Regions from separate parts of the Pantoea sp. SGAir0175 genome, predicted to be linked through region 2. Evidence: predicted binding sites of a transcription regulator. Region 2 holds the regulator's gene; the other holds the start of a gene.

Region 1 (10,078 bases), 1.1 Mb from region 2:
TTAAGCAGCGAGGGCAGCAGCACGCCGAAGGTGGTGGAGTGCTGCGTGCGCAGCTGGCGCGCGATGTGGTTAGGACGAAAGCCGAGCTGCTCCGACGCCGCCAGTACTCTCTCCAGCGTGTCGCGCCGCAGCAGATGGGGATCGGAAAAGGCGCGCGCGGCCGTGGCGCGTGAAACGCCTGCCAGCTTTGCCACCGTGAGTAAGTCGGACATGTTCGCCTCGTTAAGTGCCGATGAGATCGATCTCATTGGCGCCTAAACTAACGGCGAACTGTGACAGTGACATCGCGAAGGGATGACGAAAAGATGACAGCAGCCTGCACTGCTGTCGGCAGGATTACAGCATCAGGAAGGCGTACCCTTCATTTTGCAGCGACGCGACGGTGGTGCCGCTGGAGAGCGTATGGGTGACGCGGGTATCAATCCAGTCGCGCTCCAGCTGATGGAAGGCCACCGACTGGTCGCAAATGGTCACTTTCACCCCGGCTTTCTTCAGCTCATCAATCAGCTTCAGGTTAGGGTTATCGCTGCCGTACGCTTTACGGAACTGATCGTTATTGAGCGCGGCCGGCACCGCATCGCTGTTAATCGACACCACAAAGTTGAGCTGATTCAGCGGCACGCCGGCCGCGTAATAGAGGTTGGTGACGCGTGCCACGCGCTCAAGGCCGAGATTCGGCTGATGGATATCCCCTTCGCTGCGGTTGATCTGAAACACAATCTTATTGCTCAGCCCGGGCGTGTTGGCCGGGTTGTAATCCGGCGTGTTAACAAAGTGAATTTTACCGTAACCGGCAATCGCCGGCGTGCTCCAGAAATCCGCCGGTTCGGTTTTCTGGTCAGCGAATTTGCCGCTGACTTTATCCACCAGTTCCGGCAGCTGCAGCACATTTCCGCCGACAAAGCCCGCCAGCGCGGCGATAACAATATAGGATGCTGGACGCATGACACTTCTCCTTAACCAAAGACGCGATTACATCTGTAAAAAGGCATAGCCCTGATTTTCCAGCGTCGACACCGTGGTCGGGCTGGACAATGCATGAATCACCGACCGATCGATCCAGTCGCGCGGATAGTGATGGAACGCCACCGACTGATCGCACACCGAGACTTTGACGCCCAGCTTGTTCAGCGCGCCAATCAGTGCGAGGTTGGGGTTATCGACGCCGTAAAACTGCTTAAAATGCGCGTTATCCAGCGTGGCGGGCGTGGCATCGCCGGTCATTGACACCACAAACTGCAGCTGTTCGGCCGGTACGCCAGCGGCGATGTACAGATTGACCACGCGCGCCACACGCTCCAGCCCGAGGTTAGGCCGTTTGATATCGCCTTCATTGCGGGTCAGCTGGAACACCACTTTGTTGCTCAGCCCCACCGCCGGTTTAAACGCGGCGTCGGCTTCATAATGAATTTTGCCGTAGCCCGCGACCGCCGGCGTGCTCCAGAACCCGTCCGGATCGGCAGGTTCAGCGGAAAAATGGCCCGCGATGCGCTGATACAGGTCATCGCTTTTGATTACGGCGGCACCGACCATCCCACCCACGATGGCAATCAGGGCATAGGAAACAACAGAACGCATAGAAACTCTCCGGCATGCACTGCGCGTTAATTCACAGTCCGTTTGAAAAAGTGCTTTATCTATACCACAGCGCGCGGCGGGCAAAACGCCTGTACTGGCGGGCTGTCCGGCGTTTGGCTGCCAGCAGAAATCATTGCGCCAGCTGATTGAATAAGGCTGTTAATTGAGCGGTGTGGGCGAGTTGAAAAATAGCTGGCCGGAAATACCGGCAGTCACCAGGCAGAGGGATGCACAGCAAATGACAGCGCCTCATCGTGCGGGTTAATACTGTCATCGCGCGTCGCCAGTTGACCAGTGAGCAAAACCTGACCATTCATTTCTGGGCTGGTGATGCACGGCCAGAGCAGCACGATAAAAATCACTGATGGATAAAGCGGGCCAACCGGGGAATTTCAGGCGTGTTTTTCAGAGTAAACCTGGAAAAAACCATGCCAGATTCAATTATTTTGAGCAACTTTACGTAACTTTAATTTCATCAGTGCGTTGCGCCTTTTCCTTTTGCCTTTTCGCTATTCAATTTTTTGCTACAAATTTCGCGTCAGCCAGCCATTCTTTGCCATCACGTCAATGTGACGGCGGCATTTGCTTGTATCCTCACTGTGGTTAAGATAGAGCCGCGGCAGAAAAGGAAACGCCGCCACAGAACATTGGCATGACTTTCCTGTCCAATGGCAGGAGACTTTTACAGGATCAAGGCATGTTTAACCGGTTGAAAAAATCAGTGCTGGCGGCCCTTATTCCTGCGCTGCTGCTCACGCCTGCGGTCGGTGTCCGCGCCGATCTGAGCGACAATTTGCCCGACATAGGCACCACGGCAGGCTCCACGCTTTCCATTAATCAGGAGCTGCAGATTGGCGACTTCTACGTGCGCCAGCTGCGCGCCAGCGCGCCACTGATCAACGATCCGCTGCTTAATCAGTACATTAATGAACTCGGCCAGCGGCTGGTGGCACACGCCCATTCAGTGCGTACGCCGTTTCACTTTTTCCTGATTCAGAATGACGAGCTCAACGCTTTCGCCTTCTTTGGCGGCAATGTGGTGCTGCACTCGTCGCTGTTCCGCTATACCGACAATGAAAGCCAGCTGGCGTCGGTGATGGCGCACGAAATTTCGCACGTGACGCAGCGCCATCTGGCGCGCGCCATGGAAGAGCAAAAGCGCAGCGCCCCGCTCACCTGGGTCGGCGCGCTGGGTTCGATTCTGCTGGCGCTGGCCAGCCCGCAGGCCGGGATGGCGGCACTGACCGGTACGCTGGCCGGTACGCAGCAGGGCATCATCAGTTTCACCCAGGGCAACGAGCAGGAAGCAGATCGCATCGGCATTCAGGTGCTGCAGCGCGCCGGTTTCGATCCGCAGGCGATGCCCGCGTTTCTGCAAAAGCTGGCCGATCAAAGCCGCTTCTCGTCAAAACCACCGGAAATTCTGCTGACGCACCCGCTGCCCGATAGCCGCCTGGCCGACGCGCGTAACCGCGCCAACCAGATGCGCCCGGTGGTGGTGCAGTCGTCGCAGGATTTCTATATGGCGAAGGTGCGCGCGCTGGGTATGTACGCCACCGGCCGCAATCAGCTGACTGACGATTTGCTGAATGAGTACGCCAAAGGCAACACGCGGGAACAGCAGGCGGCGCAGTACGGCAAAGCGGTGCAGTTCCTGCAGGCGAAAGATTTTGCCAACGCGAAAAAGATCATCGCGCCGCTGCTGGCGAAGCAGCCGGATAACCTATGGTTCCTTGATATCATGACCGATATCGACATCGGTCTGAACCAGCCGCAGCAGGCCATCAGTATGCTGAACGCCGCCCGCGGCAGCCAGACCAGCCCGGTGCTGCAGCTTAATCTGGCGAACGCCTACGTCGAGGCGAAGCAGCCGGCCAACGCCAGCCGCATCCTGAACCGCTATACCTTTGCGCACCCTGACGATCTCAACGCATGGGATTTATTGGCGCAGGCCTCAGCCGCGCAGGGGCTGCGCGATGAGGAGCTTTCGGCACGGGCGGAGAGTCTGGCGCTGAACGGCCAGCTTGATCAGGCCATCACCACCCTGAGCAGCGCCAGCGCCCAGGTGCCGCTCGGCAGCCTGAAGCAGGCGCGTTACGATGCGCGTATCGACCAGTTCCGCGAGTTACAGCGGCGTTTTAAGCAGTATGCAAAAGGGTAAATAGCCGGTTACGCGAGTGGATGGCCGGCAGGATTTCGGTGCGCATCAATGCGCACCCTACGGTCGTCAGATAAACCATTTCATCGATTCGCAGGGTGCATATTGATGCGCACCAACAGTTATTCGTAGGGTGCGCATTCATGCGCACCTGGCAACAATGGATTACGCAGGATAAAAAAACATGGTCCGTATTTATCACAATCCGCGCTGCAGCAAGAGCCGCGAAACCCTCGCGCTACTGCAGCAACAGGGCATTGAACCGCAGGTGGTGCTGTATCTCGACACGCCGCCGGACATCGACACGCTGAAAACGCTGCTGCAACAGCTGGGCATGCACAGCGCGCGCGAGCTGATGCGTCGTGGCGAGGAAATCTATAAAACGCTGGGGTTGGCCAGTGACGATCTCAGCGAACAACAGCTGTTACAGGCGATGGTGGAGCATCCAAAACTGATCGAGCGGCCGATTGTGATTCAGGGCGACCGCGCCCGCATTGGTCGTCCGCCGGAAGCGGTGCTGGAGATTCTCTAAAGCCCCAGCGCCTCTTTCACGAAGGGAATGGTCAACTTGCGCTGTGCGCTGATCGAGGCGCGATCGAGGCGATCAAGCGTGTCAAACAGCGTGCGCATTTCGCGGTCGAGGCGTTTCAGCAGGAAACGCCCAACGTCTTCCGGCAGCTCAAAGCCGCGCAGGCCGGCACGCAGCTGCATCGCCTGCAGTTTGTCCTCGTCGGACAGCGGCTGTAAGCGGTAAATTTGTCCCCAGTCGAGACGTGACGCCAGATCCGGCAGGCCCAGATTGAGCTGACGCGGGGGACGATCGCCGGTGATCAGCAGGCGGGTTTTGCCGGTTTCCAGAATGCGGTTGTAGAGATCAAAGATCGCCATCTCCCACTCGGCTTCGCCGGCAATGCACTCAATATTATCAATGCACACCAGCGCCAGATTTTCCATGCCTTCCAGCACTTCCGGCACGAACCAGGTGCGCTTATCGAGCGGCACATAACCCACCGCTTCGCCGCGCGCGGACATTTCGGCGCAGGCTGCGTGCAGCAAATGGCTGCGGCCGCCGCCTTCGCGTGACCAGAAGTAGAGATAGCTGCCGTGCTGTTGCGCCAGCGCGCCCTGCAGCGCCGCCAGCAGTGACGGATTTTCCCCCGGCCAGAAACTGGCAAAGGTTTCATCATCGGGTAGATAGAGTGGCAGTGAAAGCTGTGCCGGCGTGTTCAGAAGTACCTCAACGGATGAGCGGGCAGAAAACCGGGCAAGTTTATCACGATCCTCCGCAGAGATGAACCGGGCTTCCCTGCCCGCAGGATCCTTTAAAGCTCGCGTTTTTCTTCCGCGTCCAGCACCACTTCTTCCGGACGTAACAGACTGATTACGCGGAAAATCAGCGCCAGGCCAACGCCGACGATGGTGGCCAGTGCCATGCCCTTCAGCTCGGCGGCGCCCACGTGCACTTTCGCGCCGCTGACGCCAATGATCAGGATCACCGAGGTGAGGATCAAATTCTGCGCTTTGTTGTAGTCGACTTTGGATTCAATCAGCACGCGAATACCGGAAGCGCCGATCACGCCATACAGCAGCAGCGACACCCCGCCCATCACCGGTACCGGGATCGCCTGAATCGCGGCCGCCAGTTTACCGACGCAGGAGAGCAGAATGGCGAAGATCGCCGCGCCGCCGATCACCCAGGTGCTGTAAACGCGGGTGATCGCCATGACGCCAATGTTTTCACCGTAGGTGGTATTCGGCGTGGAACCAAAGAAGCCGGAGATCATGGTCGACAGGCCGTTGGCAAACATCGAGCGGTGCAGGCCCGGATCGCGAATCAGATCCTTTTTCACGATGTTAGCCGTCACCACCAAATGGCCCACGTGCTCGGCAATCACCACCAGCGCCGCAGGCAGAATAGTCAGCATCGCGGCCCACTCAAAGCGCGGCGTGTAGAAGGTTGGCAGCGCAAACCACGGCGCGTTTTCCACCGTACTCCAGTCAACGATGCCCATCGCCGACGACAGCGCGTAGCCGACCAGCACGCCAATCAGGATCGGGATAATGGCGAAGAAGCCACGGAACAGCACCGAGCCAAACACCGTCACCGCCAGCGTCACCAGCGAAATAATGATGGTTTTACTGTCCGCTGCGGTGCCGTCAGCGGGCAGCAGCCCGGCCATATTCGCCGCCACGCCAGCCAGTTCGAGACCAATAACCGCCACGATGGCCCCCATCGCCGCCGGTGGGAACATGACATCGAGCCAGCCGGTGCCGGCCTTCTTCACAATCAGCGCCACGATGCAGAACAGCGCGCCGCACAGGATAAAGCCGCCGAGCGCCACTTCATAACCGAGCGGCAGCAGCAGCAACACCGGCGAGATAAAGGCAAAGCTGGAGCCAAGATAGGCCGGGATTTTGCCTTTACAGATAAACAGATACAGCAGCGTGCCGACGCCGTTGAACAGCAGCACGGTCGCCGGGTTGATGTGGAACAGAATCGGCACCAGCACGGTAGCGCCGAACATGGCGAACAGGTGCTGCAGGCTGAGCGGAATGGTTTGAAGAAGCGGTGGGCGTTCGCTAACGCCTATGGCTCTGCGAGTCATCATTTATCCCCTATACGTTTATTTTTATGCTCGTTCGTCAACGCCGCACCTTATCGTAGTGGCGCAATTGATTGCGCCTTGTCCGGATGGGCACCATAGCTTGCCCGGCATCAGCGCGATAAATCGCGCCGCTACAAAATGTGCATCCTGTCGATACGGTGTCTGACTGAACGGTATTTTTGCCAAAAAAAAGCCGACTCTCTGGCCGGCTGGTTTATTTATTTGGTTCCGAAAATCTTGTCGCCGGCGTCGCCGAGGCCCGGGATAATGTAGCCCTTCTCGTTCAGGCCCTGATCGATTGACGCGGTGTACAGCTCAACGTCCGGATGCGCTTTCTCCAGCGCGGCAATGCCTTCCGGCGCGGCCACCAGCACCAGCACTTTAATGCTGTTGCAGCCGGCTTTCTTCAGCAGATCGATGGTGGCGATCATCGAGCCGCCGGTCGCCAGCATCGGGTCAACCACCAGCGCCATACGCTCTTCGATGTTTGACACCAGCTTCTGGAAGTAAGGCACCGGCTCCAGCGTCTCTTCGTCACGGTAAACGCCCACCACGCTGATGCGCGCGCTCGGTACGTGTTCCAGCACACCTTCCATCATGCCAAGGCCAGCACGCAGAATCGGGACGACGGTAATTTTTTTGCCTTTGATTTGATCGACGTCGACCGGACCGTTCCAGCCTTCAATGGTCACGCGCTCAGTTTCGAGATCGGCGGTGGCTTCATAGGTCAGTAAGCTGCCCACTTCCGAGGCCAGCTCGCGGAAGCGCTTGGTGCTGATATCATGCTCACGCATCAGGCCCAGTTTATGTTTGACCAGCGGGTGTCTGACTTCCACGATCTTCATGATTATTCTCCCGGAATTGAGTTGAGCTAAAAAAAAATCGCCGGATTATACCGCCTTTTTACCGCCGCGCCACCGGTGATTGGTCAGGTAACGTGCACAAATCGCCTGAGAATAAGGATTAGCGAAAAATCAGCACGCTGCAAAGGTGCCCTGAGATGGGACTCGCAAACGTTTGCCTGCGCTGGTAGAATTGCCGCGCTTAATTTTTGCCACCAACCGCAATCGCGTGGGGATTCCGCAGTGACCGACAAAACCTCTCTCAGCTACAAAGACGCCGGTGTTGATATTGATGCTGGTAACGATCTGGTTGACCGTATTAAAGGCGTAGTAAAGAAAACCCGCCGCCCGGAAGTGATGGGTGGACTGGGTGGCTTTGGCGCGCTGTGTGCGCTGCCGCAGAAATACCGCGAGCCGGTGCTGGTCTCCGGAACTGATGGCGTCGGCACCAAGCTGCGTCTGGCGATGGATCTCAAACGCCACGACAGCATCGGCATCGATCTGGTCGCGATGTGCGTGAACGATCTGGTGGTACAGGGCGCTGAGCCGCTGTTCTTCCTCGACTATTACGCCACCGGCAAGCTGGATGTGGATACCGCCTCCGCGGTGATCACCGGTATCGCCGAAGGCTGTCTGCAGTCGGGCTGTGCGCTGGTCGGCGGTGAAACCGCTGAGATGCCGGGCATGTATCACGGCGAAGATTACGACGTGGCCGGTTTCTGCGTCGGCGTGGTGGAAAAGTCCGGGATCATCGACGGCAGCAAAGTGCAGGATGGCGACGTGCTGATCGCGCTGGGCTCCAGCGGTCCGCACTCTAACGGCTACTCGCTGGTGCGTAAAATTCTTGAAGTCAGCCAGACCGATCCCACCACCAAACAGCTGGAAGGCAAACCGCTGGCCGATCACCTGCTGGCGCCGACCCGCATCTACGTGAAAAATATCCTCAGCCTGATTGAGCAGGTGGACGTGCATGCCATTGCTCACCTGACCGGCGGCGGCTTCTGGGAAAACATTCCGCGCGTACTGCCGGATAACACCCAGGCGGTGATTGACGAGAAAAGCTGGCAGTGGCCGGCGGTATTCAGCTGGCTGCAGCAGGCCGGTAACGTCAGCCGTCACGAGATGTACCGCACCTTTAACTGCGGCGTGGGCATGGTGATTGCGCTGAGCCCGGCCGATGCCGACAAAGCGGTACAGCTTATGACCGCGGCTGGCGAGCAGGCGTGGAAAATTGGCGTAATTAACGCGTCTGATGCCGAAGAGCGTGTGGTTATTAACCCATGAAGAAACTGGTTGTACTGATCTCCGGCAACGGCAGCAATCTTCAGTCCATCCTCGACGCCTGCGAGAGCGGGCGTATCAACGGCAGCGTGGCTGCCGTTTTCAGTAATAAAGCCTCGGCCTATGGTCTGACGCGTGCGCAGCAGGCCAGCGTGCCTGCTCACGCGCTGTCCGCGCAGGATTTCGCCGATCGCGACGCATTTGACCGCCAGCTGATGCAGCAGATCGACGCTTATGCGCCGGATCTGGTGGTGCTGGCCGGTTATATGCGCATTCTGAGCCCGGCGTTTGTCGCGCACTATCACGATCGTCTGCTGAATATTCATCCGTCGCTGCTGCCGAAATATCCCGGTTTGCATACGCATCGCCAGGCGCTGGCGAACGGGGACGCGGAACACGGTACGTCGGTGCATTTTGTGACTGACGAGCTGGACGGTGGACCGATCATTCTGCAGGCGCGCGTGCCGGTATTTGCTGACGATGACGAAGCTGAGATCAGCGCCCGCGTGCAGCATCAGGAGCACGCGATTTATCCGCTGGTGATCAGCTGGTTTGTTGAAGGACGCTTGCAGATGCGCGCGGGCAAAGCGTGGTTAGATGGCGAACCGTTGCCGCCGGAAGGTTATGCGCACGATTAGTTGACCAGGTGCGCATGAATGCGCACCCTACGGGGCATCTCGTGAGATCGCCATTCACGGCGACCACGTGAACAACGCCCCTCTCTACCCAAACCGGCCGGTAATATAATCCTCGGTGCGCCGCGCCTGCGGTGCGGTGAAAATCCGGTCGGTTTCATCAAACTCCACCAGCTGCCCGTTATGCATAAACGCGGTGTAATCGGATACGCGCGCTGCCTGCTGCATGTTGTGCGTCACCAGCACCAACGTGAAATGCTGCTTCAGCGTGGTCATCAACTCTTCAATCACCAGCGTCGAGATCGGATCCAGCGCCGAGGTGGGTTCATCCAGCAGCAGCACTTCCGGCTCGATGGCGATGGCGCGCGCAATCACCAGACGCTGCTGCTGACCGCTCGACAGCGTCAGCGCATTCTGCCCCAGCTGATCTTTCACTTCGCCCCACAGCGCCGCCGCCCGCAGCGCGCGCTCGCAGGCCTCATTCAGCACGCGACGATCGCGCACGCCCTGCAAACGCAGACCGTAAACCACATTCTCATAGATCGACTTGGGAAACGGATTGGGGCGCTGGAACACCATGCCGATGCGCCGCCGCAGCGCCGGCAGATCCTGGTTCGACTGCATCACCGCGTGGCTATCGAGCAGAATCTCACCTTCGATGCGGCAGCCATCAATCACGTCGTTCATGCGATTGAAGCAGCGCAGCAGCGTCGATTTACCGCAGCCGGAGGGCCCAATCAGCGCCGTGATGCGATGCTTCGGGATCTGCAAATCAATGTTATTCAGCGCCTGGCGTTCGCCGTACCACAGCGACAGCTGATTAACGGTGAGCGCAATAGCGTAATCGGGCGTCATGTGTAAACCTTTTTAGTGCGTCATTAGCCGGTAGCGCTCGCGCAGCCGATGGCGCAGCACCATCGCCAGCAGATTGAGCGACAGAATGATCGCCACCAGCAGCAGTGCCGTGGCATACACCAG
Region 2 (10,078 bases):
GCACATCCCGCTGCTGCTGTGGATGTCGCCGGGCTACGCCGCGGCGTATCACATTGATCAGGCCTGTCTGCGCCAGCAGGCGGCAGAGACAGCGGTGTCGCAGGATAATCTGTTCCACACGGTGCTCGGCCTGTTCAACATCCAGACGCAGCAGTATCAGCCACAGCTGGATATGATCAAATCGTGCCAGAATCGCGCCTGAGGATTGCATTAGACCGACTGGTCTAATACTCTGCCTGCCATGAACAAGACAGTGCAACGCAACGAAACCCGTGAACATCTGCTCGCCACCGGCGAGCAGGTCTGCCTGCAGCGCGGTTTCACCGGCATGGGGTTGAGCGAAATGCTGGCGCTGGCGGAAGTGCCGAAAGGCTCGTTTTATCACTACTTCCGCTCAAAAGAAGCGTTCGGTGTGGCGCTGCTGGAGCGCTATTTCGTCAACTATCAGCAGCAGGTTGAACAGCAGCTGACCCAGCCCGGCGTTACTGCACGCGAACGCTTACTGCAGCATTTTCGCTACGCGGAACGGCTGTTTATTGAGCAGGGTCACATCGTCGGCTGTCTGGGCGTTAAGCTTTCCGGCGAAGTGTGCGATCTGTCAGAGCCGATGCGCGATGCGCTGCAGCGCGGGGCTACGGCCATCACGGCCGCTTACGCACGCTGTCTGACGGAGGTCGCAGCCGAACAGCCGCTGCCCTATGGGCAAAGCCCGCAGCAGCTGGCGCAACGCTGTTATCTGCTGTGGCTGGGAGCCAGCCTGCAGAGCAAGATTTCACGTGAGCCCGGGCCGATTAGCCTGGCGCTCGACACCATCGAACAGTGGCTTAATCACCGCTGATTTTTAAAAACGGCAATTTCTAGACGACCGGTCTATTACAGGAGTCATCATGGCGAGTAAACAGCTGTTCACCCCGCTGAAAGTGGGCGCGATTACCGTACCTAACCGTGTATTTATGGCGCCGCTGACGCGTCTGCGCAGCATTGAACCGGGCGATATTCCTACCCCGCTGATGGCGGAGTATTATCAGCAGCGCGCCAGCGCGGGTCTGATCATTACCGAAGCCACCCAGGTTTCGTTCCAGGCGAAAGGCTACGCCGGTGCGCCGGGTTTACACACCGCGGAGCAGATTGCTGCGTGGAAAATGATTAACGAAGGCATTCACGCCGCGCACGGTCACAGCGCCGTTCAGCTGTGGCACACCGGCCGCATCTCGCATAATAGCGTGCAGCCGGATGGCAAAGCGCCGGTCGCACCGTCCGCGATCGCCGCTGGCACCCGCACCTCGCTGCGCGCCGCCGACGGCAGCGTGTATCGCGAAGATACCTCCCTGCCGCGTGAACTGAGCGTGGCAGAAATTCAGCAGATCGTTAAAGACTTCGGTCAGGCGGCAGCCAATGCGCGCGACGCCGACTTTGATCTGCTGGAACTGCACTCTGCGCACGGCTATCTGATGCATCAGTTCCTCGCACCGGGTTCTAACCAGCGTACCGATGAATACGGCGGTTCGATTGAGAAGCGCGGCCGTTTCGCGCTGGAAGTGGTCGATGCGGCAATTGCTAACTGGTCAGCCGATCGCATTGGTATTCGTATCTCGCCAATCGGCGCCTTCCAGAATCTGGAAAACGGTCCGGATGAAGAAGAAGCGGCACTGTGGTACATCAGCGAACTGGGCAAGCGCGGCCTCGCCTACCTGCACCTGTCTGAGCCAGACTGGGCGGGCGGTAAGCCTTACACCGATGAGTTCCGCCAGAAAGTGCGTGCCGCCTTCCCGGGCGTGATTATCGGTGCCGGTGCCTACACCGTGGAAAAAGCGGACGATCTGATTGCGCGTGGCCTGATTGACGCGGTGGCCTTTGGCCGTGACTTCATCGCCAACCCGGACCTGGTAGCGCGCCTGCAGCAGGATGCACCGCTTAACCCGCAGCGCCCGGAGAGCTTCTACGGCGGCGGCGCGGAAGGTTACACCGACTACCCGACACTGTAAGTCAAACGCGGCCGCAGCGGATGTGCGGCCGCGTGCTTTCTTCAGGGCATTCCCTCGCTATACTAAGCGGGTTCCCTGATGACTTTTGAAAAGAGGATGTTATGCGTTTACTTCACACTATGTTACGCGTTGGCGATCTGCAGCGCTCCATCGATTTTTACACCCGCGTGCTGGGCATGCGCGTGCTGCGTCAGAGCGAAAACACCGAATACAAATACACCCTGGCTTTCGTGGGTTACACCGAAGAGAGCGAAGGTGCGGTCATTGAGCTGACCTACAACTGGGGCGTGGATAAATATGACCTCGGCAATGCCTACGGCCACATCGCGCTGGGCGTGGATGATGTCGCGGCGACCTGCGACCGCATCCGTCAGGCGGGCGGTAACGTCACGCGTGAAGCCGGCCCGGTCAAAGGCGGCAGCACCATCATCGCTTTCGTGGAAGATCCGGACGGCTACAAAATCGAGCTGATCGAAAACCAACACGCCGGTCACGGCCTCGGCAACTAATGCCGTTAGTCAGCCTGCTAATTTGCGGGCTGACTTCCCTCTCCTGCTGCACCCTGCGCCGATTTTTGCCATAATGCGCGCTGCCCCATTTCCTGCAATGAGATCCTGATGTCTGAATCAAACGCCTTAAACGCTCTCCATCAACGCTTCCGTGGTTTTTATCCTGTGGTGATTGACGTTGAAACCGCCGGTTTTAATGCGCAAACCGATGCGCTGCTGGAAATCGCCGCCACCACGTTAAAAATGGATGAGGATGGCTGGCTGCACCGTGATGAAACCCTGCATTTCCACGTGGAGCCGTTCGAAGGGGCGATTCTCAATCCCGAAGCGCTGGCGTTTACCGGCATCGACCCCAGCAATCCGCTGCGCGGCGCGGTGAGTGAATATGAGGCGCTGCACGCCATTTTCAAAATGGTGCGCAAAGGTACCAAAGACAGTGGCTGTAACCGGGCGATTATCGTGGCGCACAATGCCACCTTTGATCATAATTTTCTGATGGCGGCGGCAGAGCGCACCGGCATGAAGCGTAACCCGTTCCACCCGTTCGCCACCTTTGACACCGCCGCGCTGAGCGGGCTGGTGCTGGGACAAACGGTACTGGCGAAGGCCTGTAAAGCGGCGGGGATAGATTTTGACAGCACTCAGGCGCACTCGGCACTGTACGATACCGAACAGACCGCCACGCTATTTTGCGAACTGGTGAATCGCTGGAAACGCCTCGGCGGCTGGCCGCTGGCGGTGAGTGAAGAGCCGGCCGAAGACGATGCCTCGGCCTGAGGCCCGTCAGACCGCAGCCAAAAAAAAGCCGACACTGCTGTCGGCCTTTTGCTTATTCTGCTTCTTTGTGCTTCTCAGCGGTCTCTTTGATCAGCGGTTGCAGTTCGCCGCGCTGGAACATCTCAACGATGATGTCACAGCCGCCGACCAGCTCGCCATCCACCCACAGCTGCGGGAAAGTTGGCCAGTTGGCGTATTTCGGTAACTCAGCGCGGATATCCGGATTTTGCAGAATGTCTACGTACGCAAAGCGCTCACCACAGGCAGACAGCGCCTGTACCGCCTGCGCAGAGAAACCGCAGCTTGGCAGTTTCGGCGAACCTTTCATGTACAGCAGGATCGGGTTTTCTGCGATCTGGCGCTGAATTTTTTCAACAGTACTCATTTTTGCCTTCCTTAATCCTTCACTTCGTGTTTGTTTATTGTAGCGACTTCGCCCCGCGACTGAAAACGGGATTTTGCCTTAGCCGGCGCATATCGCCATGTTTGTTAAGTTCGCGCGCCACGAATAACATTTTCATATCATTAATAAGCATTAATCAATTAATAATTAGCAATAATTCCGCTGGGTTAAACAGCTGAAATCGCTCATTTTTGCCCCACTTTCAGTACCGTGACAGATTAATGGAAAAAGACCTTACCTTTTGCAAAAAAAGTGGATTAGAATTGCCCCGGTGCTGATCGTCGATCAGATTTTTCTAACTTTACCGCGGTCTGGCTTCCTGCCGACGGCTTAACCTGTAACCGGACTATGCGTTTACTGATTACGCTTTTCATACTGGCTTTTGCCCAACTGTTCTTTAATGTGGCGGCGGCTTCTCCGCATGCGCCGGTTAATGCCAGTTTGCAGAAAGCGGAGAAAAAGAACGCGCGTGAAGATGAGCGTCGCAAACGACGCCCGGTGAAAACCACCAGCAAAAAGTCACGCCTGACGTCGGTACAGAAGTTCAGGCTGAAAAAACAGCAGAAAAGCGAAACGGTACTTCAGCACACCACCCAGCGCAAATCCTCACTTAAGCTCAGTGCGAAAAAATATGGTCATCAGCGGCTGGCGAAAAAATCGCGTGACGTTGCCGTTGATGATGAAGTGCAGCAGCTGAGCGGCATTAAAATGAGCAAAGCCCACCGCCTGCGCTATCAAAAAGCACGTGAAACCGCGATGACGAAACTGATGGGCCAGCTGGGTAAACCGTATCAGTGGGGAGGCACCTCACCGCACACCGGTTTCGACTGCAGTGGTTTAGTGTGGTACGCCTACAAAGATCTGGTGAAGTTTAAATTTCCCCGCACCGCCAATGAGATGTATCACCTGCGCGACGCCGCGCCGATCAAGCGCGAGATGCTGGAGAAAGGCGATCTGGTGTTCTTCCGCATCAACAACCGCGGCACCGCCGACCATGTCGGGGTTTATCTGGGCAATGGTAAATTCATTCAGTCTCCGCGCACCGGTAAGGACATTCAGATTAGCGCGCTGGGCGAGGATTACTGGCAGAAGCATTACGTTGGCGCACGCCGTATGATGACGCCGAAAACCGTGCGCTAACCTCAGCGTTGCGCAACAAAAAAGCCGGTGGCTGTTCAGCAGCACCGGCTTTTTTATTAATGCAGAATGGCGGTAAAGCTAAAGGCAATAATCATCAGCAGAGCAGCGGCGGTGGTGGTCAATGCCAGTTTTAAATCGGTACTCATCACAACTCCTTAGTCACACAGATTGCATGGTTAAATAATTTTCGCACAGTGATGGGCAAAAATCTCGTGTTATCCGCCCCGGCTTGCTAGAATCGCCGCCTTTCGTTGCGCAACAGATTTAGCGCATGCTGCATTGACAGCCTGCTGAAGGATGTTTCCCTGCCCGATTAAGCAGATTAGCCCTGATATTCAGGGCGCAAAACCATTAGCAGACGCAAACGTTTAACAATATACTTATCAGTAAGTTGCGATAATCCCAGGAGTACCATTTTCATGGCAACCATTAAAGATGTGGCGAAACGCGCCGGGGTCTCAACCACCACGGTTTCGCATGTCATCAACAAAACGCGTTTTGTCGCGGAAGAGACGCGTAACGCCGTATGGGAAGCGATTAAAGCGCTGCACTATTCACCGAGCGCGGTGGCCCGCAGCCTGAAGGTGAATCACACCAAGACGCTGGGCCTGCTGGCGACCTCCAGCGAAGCGCCCTACTTCGCCGAAATTATTGAAGCCGTGGAGAATCACTGCTTTGAGCGTGGTTACACGCTGATTCTCGGCAACGCGCATAACGATCTGCAAAAACAGCGCGCTTATCTTTCGATGATGGCGCAAAAGCGCGTCGATGGCCTGCTGGTCATGTGCTCCGAATATCCCGACGATCTGCTGCAGATGCTCGAAGAGAACCGCAATATCCCGATGGTGGTCATGGACTGGGGCGAATCGCGCGGGGACTTTACCGATACCGTGCAGGACAATGCGTTCCACGGCGGTTACCTCGCCGGACGATACCTGATTGAGCGCGGCCATCGCGATATCGGTGCCATCCCCGGCCAGATGGAACGCAACACCGGTGGCGGACGTCATGCGGGTTTTCTGCAGGCGATGCAGGAAGCGGGCATCAGCGTCCGTCCCGAGTGGATTGTGCAGGGTGACTTCGAACCGGAGTCAGGTTATCAGGCGATGCAGCAGATTCTGAACCAGAAACAGCGCCCGACGGCGGTGTTCTGCGGCGGCGATATCATGGCGATGGGCGCGATTTGCGCGGCCGACGAGATGGGACTGCGCGTGCCGCAGGATATTTCGGTAATTGGCTATGACAATGTGCGCAACGCGCGCTACTTCACTCCGGCGCTGACAACCGTGCACCAGCCGAAAGCGCAGCTGGGGGAAAAGGCACTGGAGATGCTGCTGGACCGCATCACCAGCAAACGTGAAGAGCCGCAGACCATTGAAGTTCAGCCCACGCTGATTGAGCGCCGCTCCGTGGCCGATGGCCCGTTCCGCGATTACCGCCGTTAAGCCGCCTTCTCGCTGAGCCACTCGTGGTTCAGCGTCTCCGCATCGCCCAGATATTCCAGCAACCACGCCAGCGCCGGTGACGCGCGCTGCTCAGACCAGCTGACGCAACACGGGCTGTCCGGAAACGGCTGCGGCAACGCCAGCTCCACCAGCGCGCCGCTGTCCAGCAGCGGGCGCGCCAGGTGCCCCGGCACCATGCCCACGCACAACCCAGCCTGCAGGCAATCCAGCCCGGTTTCCCACTCCGGCACCACCAGACGCCGCTGGTTATCCAGCGTCCACGTCATGCGGCGCGGCAGCGCGCGCGATGTATCTTCCAGCACCAGCGACGGCCAGGCGCGCAGGGTTTCGTCGTCCAGCTGCGGGCTGCGGGCCAGCGCATGCTGCGGACTTACCACACAGCGCCAGTTGAGCGCGCCCATATCCTGAAAGGCGAAGCGGCCGCCGACCGGAATGGCCTGGGTGGCACCAATCGCCACATCGACACGCCCATCAGCCAGCGCGTCCCACACGCCGTTAAATACTTCGTAGCTGATGATCAGCTCCATATCGGGGAAATGGCGGTAAAAATCCTTTACCAGCTGGCGGGTGCGCTGCGGTTTGACGATGCAATCTACCGCGATACTGAGCTGACCGCGCCAGCCGTTAGCCAGCTGCTGACACTGACGGCGCGTGGCCAGCATTTTTTTGATAACAGAACGCCCTTCACGCACAAAATGCTCGCCTGCTGCCGTCAGCACCACTTCGCGATGCTGCCGCTCAAACAGCGGTACCGCCAGCCAGCCTTCCAGCTGGCGCACGGTATAGCTGATGGCAGAGGGCACGCGGTGCAGCTCCTGCGCCGCCGCGCTAAAACTGCCGGTGCGCGCTACCGCGTCCACCACCTCAAGTGCATATTCCGACCACATAGTTTTCCCATCAAAAATTTTAACAGCACCCTGCAAATATTAGCGTTTCACAAAGCCCGCTGCACCCTTTTACACTCCCCGCCGTTCAACCTGCCGAATGAGAAAAACCATGCTGTCATCCAAAGGATTTCTGCCTTACCTTGCCGTGCTGAGCATGCTCGGCTTCCTGGCCACCGATATGTATTTACCCGCCTTCGGCGCCATGCAGCGCGACTTTGCTTCCGCACCGGGCACCATCAGCGCCAGCCTGAGCTTGTTTCTGGGCGGCTTTGCCTGTGCGCAGGTGCTGTGGGGTGTGCTGTCGGACCGCTTCGGCCGTAAGCCGATTTTACTGGCGGGCCTGAGCCTGTTTGCGCTGAGCTGTCTTGCCATGCTGTGGGTGACTAACGTCTGGCTGATGCTGGTGCTGCGCTTTGTGCAGGCGGTAGGCGTGTGCGCCGCAGCGGTGAGCTGGCAGGCGCTGGTGGTTGACCGCTATCCGCAGGCCAAAGCCAACAAAGTGTTTGCCACGATTATGCCGCTGGTGGCGCTGTCACCGGCGCTGGCGCCGCTGCTGGGCGCCTGGCTGATGGCCCATTTTCACTGGCGCGCCATCTTCCTCGCGCTCACGCTGGTGACGCTGGTGCTGCTGTTCGGCACGCTGAAACTGGCCAGCGCGCCGCGTGCGCGCCACGACAGCGCGCCACAGCCGGGCTGGCTGACGCTGCTGGCGACGCGTATTTACAGCGGTAACGTACTAATTTATGCGGCCTGCTCCGCCAGTTTCTTCGCCTGGCTGACCGGCTCGCCGTTTATCCTCGCCGCCGCGGGTCTGAGCCCGGCGGACATTGGCCTGAGCTATATTCCGCAGACCATCGCCTTCCTGCTGGGCGGATTTGGCTGTCGCGCACTGCTGAACCGTTTTCAGGGTGCGCAGCTGCTGCCGTGGTTGCTGATGATTTACAGCCTGAGCATTCTGGGCCTGTTTGCGGTGGCGCTGATCACCACGCCGCCGCTGGTGGCTCTGCTGCTGCCGTTCTGCGGCATGGCGCTGGCCAATGGCGCGATTTACCCGATTGTGGTGTCCAGCGCCCTCGCCCCGTTCCCGCAGGCCACCGGCAAAGCGGCCGGCCTGCAGAATCTGCTGCAGCTGGGCTTATGCTTCCTCGCCAGCCTGATTGTTTCCGCCGGTCTGCAGCAGGCGCTGTTACATACCACACTGGTCATGGTGGCCACGGTGATTCTCGCCTGGGCCGGTTTCCTGTGGCAGCGCAGCGCCAGCGCACAAAGTGATATTGCTCACGCTTCCCGTCCCTGCGAAGATAATTGCTAAGGCAACGATTATCGTTAGCAAACTAACGATAAGCCATTGAATACTGACCTGCGTGAGCATATACTCAGTGGGTCAGCATTTCTGCAACAAATCAATAACATAATGAGCGTATTTTTTAGCGACACTGTCGCTGGGATGGCGTCTGCACGATATTCACCTCCGGAGTTGTGGCAGACATTTCTATTCAGATTCATACCTCTGTAGTACGTCGGCTATCTGGCGCACGGATTTTCCGTGAGTTCTCTCACAGGCCTGAGGAATTTGACTATTCTTTTTCTCAGGTTCAAATCGGAAAGGTGATGGAGAAGCTATGAGTTCATCGTGTATAGAAGAAGTGAGCCTTGAAGAAAACCAATGGTTTCGTATCGCCCATGAATTACTGGAGCGGGCGGACATTCACATCAACGGCACACGCCCCTGGGATATTCAGGTCAGACATGCGGATTTTTTCAAACGGGTCCTGCAGGAAGGATCGCTGGGCCTCGGTGAAAGCTACATGGACGGCTGGTGGGAGTGTGAACGTCTGGATATGTTCTTCCACCGCGTGCTGAAACATCATCTGGATAAGCAGTTACCGCACCATTTTAAAGACACGCTGCGCATTGCTGCGGCGCGCCTCACCAATCTGCAGTCAAAGAAACGCGCCTGGATTGTTGGTAAAGAGCACTACGATCTTGGCAACGATCTGTTTTCACTGATGCTCGATCCGTTTATGCAGTACTCCTGCGGCTACTGGAAAAGCGCGGAAACGCTGGAGCAGGCACAGCAGGACAAGCTGGATATGATCTGCCGCAAGCTGCAGCTTGAGCCGGGCATGACGCTGCTGGATATCGGCTGCGGCTGGGGCGGACTGGCGGAATTCGCCGCGCGTCATTACGGGGTGAAAGTGCATGGCGTGACTATCTCTGCCGAGCAGCAGAAAATGGCGCAGCAGCGCTGTGCCGGTCTGGATGTGACCATTCTGCTGCAGGATTACCGTGATTTGAACCAGCAGTTTGACCGCATCGTATCGGTGGGCATGTTCGAACACGTCGGGCCGAAAAACTATGCCACCTACTTCGATGTGGTTGATCGTAACCTGAAACCGGAAGGCCTGTTTTTGCTGCACACCATTGGGGCGATCAGAACCGACATGAACGTCGACCCGTGGATCGATAAATACATTTTCCCCAACGGCTGTTTACCGTCGGTACGGCAGATCGCCGATGCCAGCGAATCCCACTTCATCATGGAAGACTGGCACAACTTTGGCGCGGATTATGACACTACGCTGATGGCCTGGTACGAGCGATTCCAGGCGGCATGGCCGCAGCTGGCGGAGAAGTATGGCGAGCGTTTCGAACGGATGTTCAGCTATTACCTCAACGCCTGCGCCGGTGCGTTTCGCGCGCGGGATATTCAGCTGTGGCAGGTAGTTTTCAGCCGCGGCGCCGAAGGCGGTTTGCGCGTGGCGCGTTGATTTCCGTGCAATGCTAAAAGGCGCTTACCGCGCCTTTTTTATTCGCGATTACTCCGCGTCCGGCAGCGTTTGTGCCACCAGCGCAGCCGCGGCATCACGCTGCGCCAGCACACGTTCGACGGTGTCGACAATCGCCTGGG

Evidence for each region. The regulator PurR, encoded in region 2, represses purine synthesis genes. The targets are predictions, from matches to a motif close to CANGCAAACGTTTGCNTG.
Region 1: the regulator PurR is predicted to act here: its motif matches at 7,349-7,366, upstream of purM (phosphoribosylformylglycinamidine cyclo-ligase).

The regions. Positions count from the first base shown of each region.
Region 1 is NZ_CP028081.1:1,181,385-1,191,462, reverse strand. It holds gene C1N56_RS05310 (substrate-binding domain-containing protein) at 1-212, opposite strand, end outside; gene C1N56_RS05305 (DsrE family protein) at 337-945, opposite strand; gene C1N56_RS05300 (DsrE family protein) at 973-1,578, opposite strand; gene C1N56_RS05295 (beta-barrel assembly-enhancing protease) at 2,276-3,739, shown strand; gene arsC (arsenate reductase (glutaredoxin)) at 3,921-4,268, shown strand; gene hda (DnaA inactivator Hda) at 4,265-4,966, opposite strand; gene uraA (uracil permease) at 5,059-6,342, opposite strand; gene upp (uracil phosphoribosyltransferase) at 6,561-7,187, opposite strand; gene purM (phosphoribosylformylglycinamidine cyclo-ligase) at 7,428-8,468, shown strand; gene purN (phosphoribosylglycinamide formyltransferase) at 8,465-9,103, shown strand; gene pstB (phosphate ABC transporter ATP-binding protein PstB) at 9,188-9,955, opposite strand; gene pstA (phosphate ABC transporter permease PstA) at 9,968-10,078, opposite strand, start outside.
Region 2 is NZ_CP028081.1:2,324,761-2,334,838, forward strand. It holds gene eptA (phosphoethanolamine transferase EptA) at 1-202, shown strand, start outside; gene C1N56_RS10730 (TetR/AcrR family transcriptional regulator) at 242-838, shown strand; gene C1N56_RS10735 (alkene reductase) at 888-1,985, shown strand; gene gloA (lactoylglutathione lyase) at 2,087-2,494, shown strand; gene rnt (ribonuclease T) at 2,603-3,271, shown strand; gene C1N56_RS10750 (Grx4 family monothiol glutaredoxin) at 3,324-3,656, opposite strand; gene C1N56_RS10755 (C40 family peptidase) at 4,023-4,814, shown strand; gene C1N56_RS10760 (cytochrome bd-I oxidase subunit CydH) at 4,871-4,960, opposite strand; gene purR (HTH-type transcriptional repressor PurR) at 5,234-6,259, shown strand; gene punR (DNA-binding transcriptional activator PunR) at 6,256-7,167, opposite strand; gene punC (purine nucleoside transporter PunC) at 7,277-8,479, shown strand; gene cfa (cyclopropane fatty acyl phospholipid synthase) at 8,790-9,938, shown strand; gene C1N56_RS10785 (riboflavin synthase subunit alpha) at 9,987-10,078, opposite strand, start outside.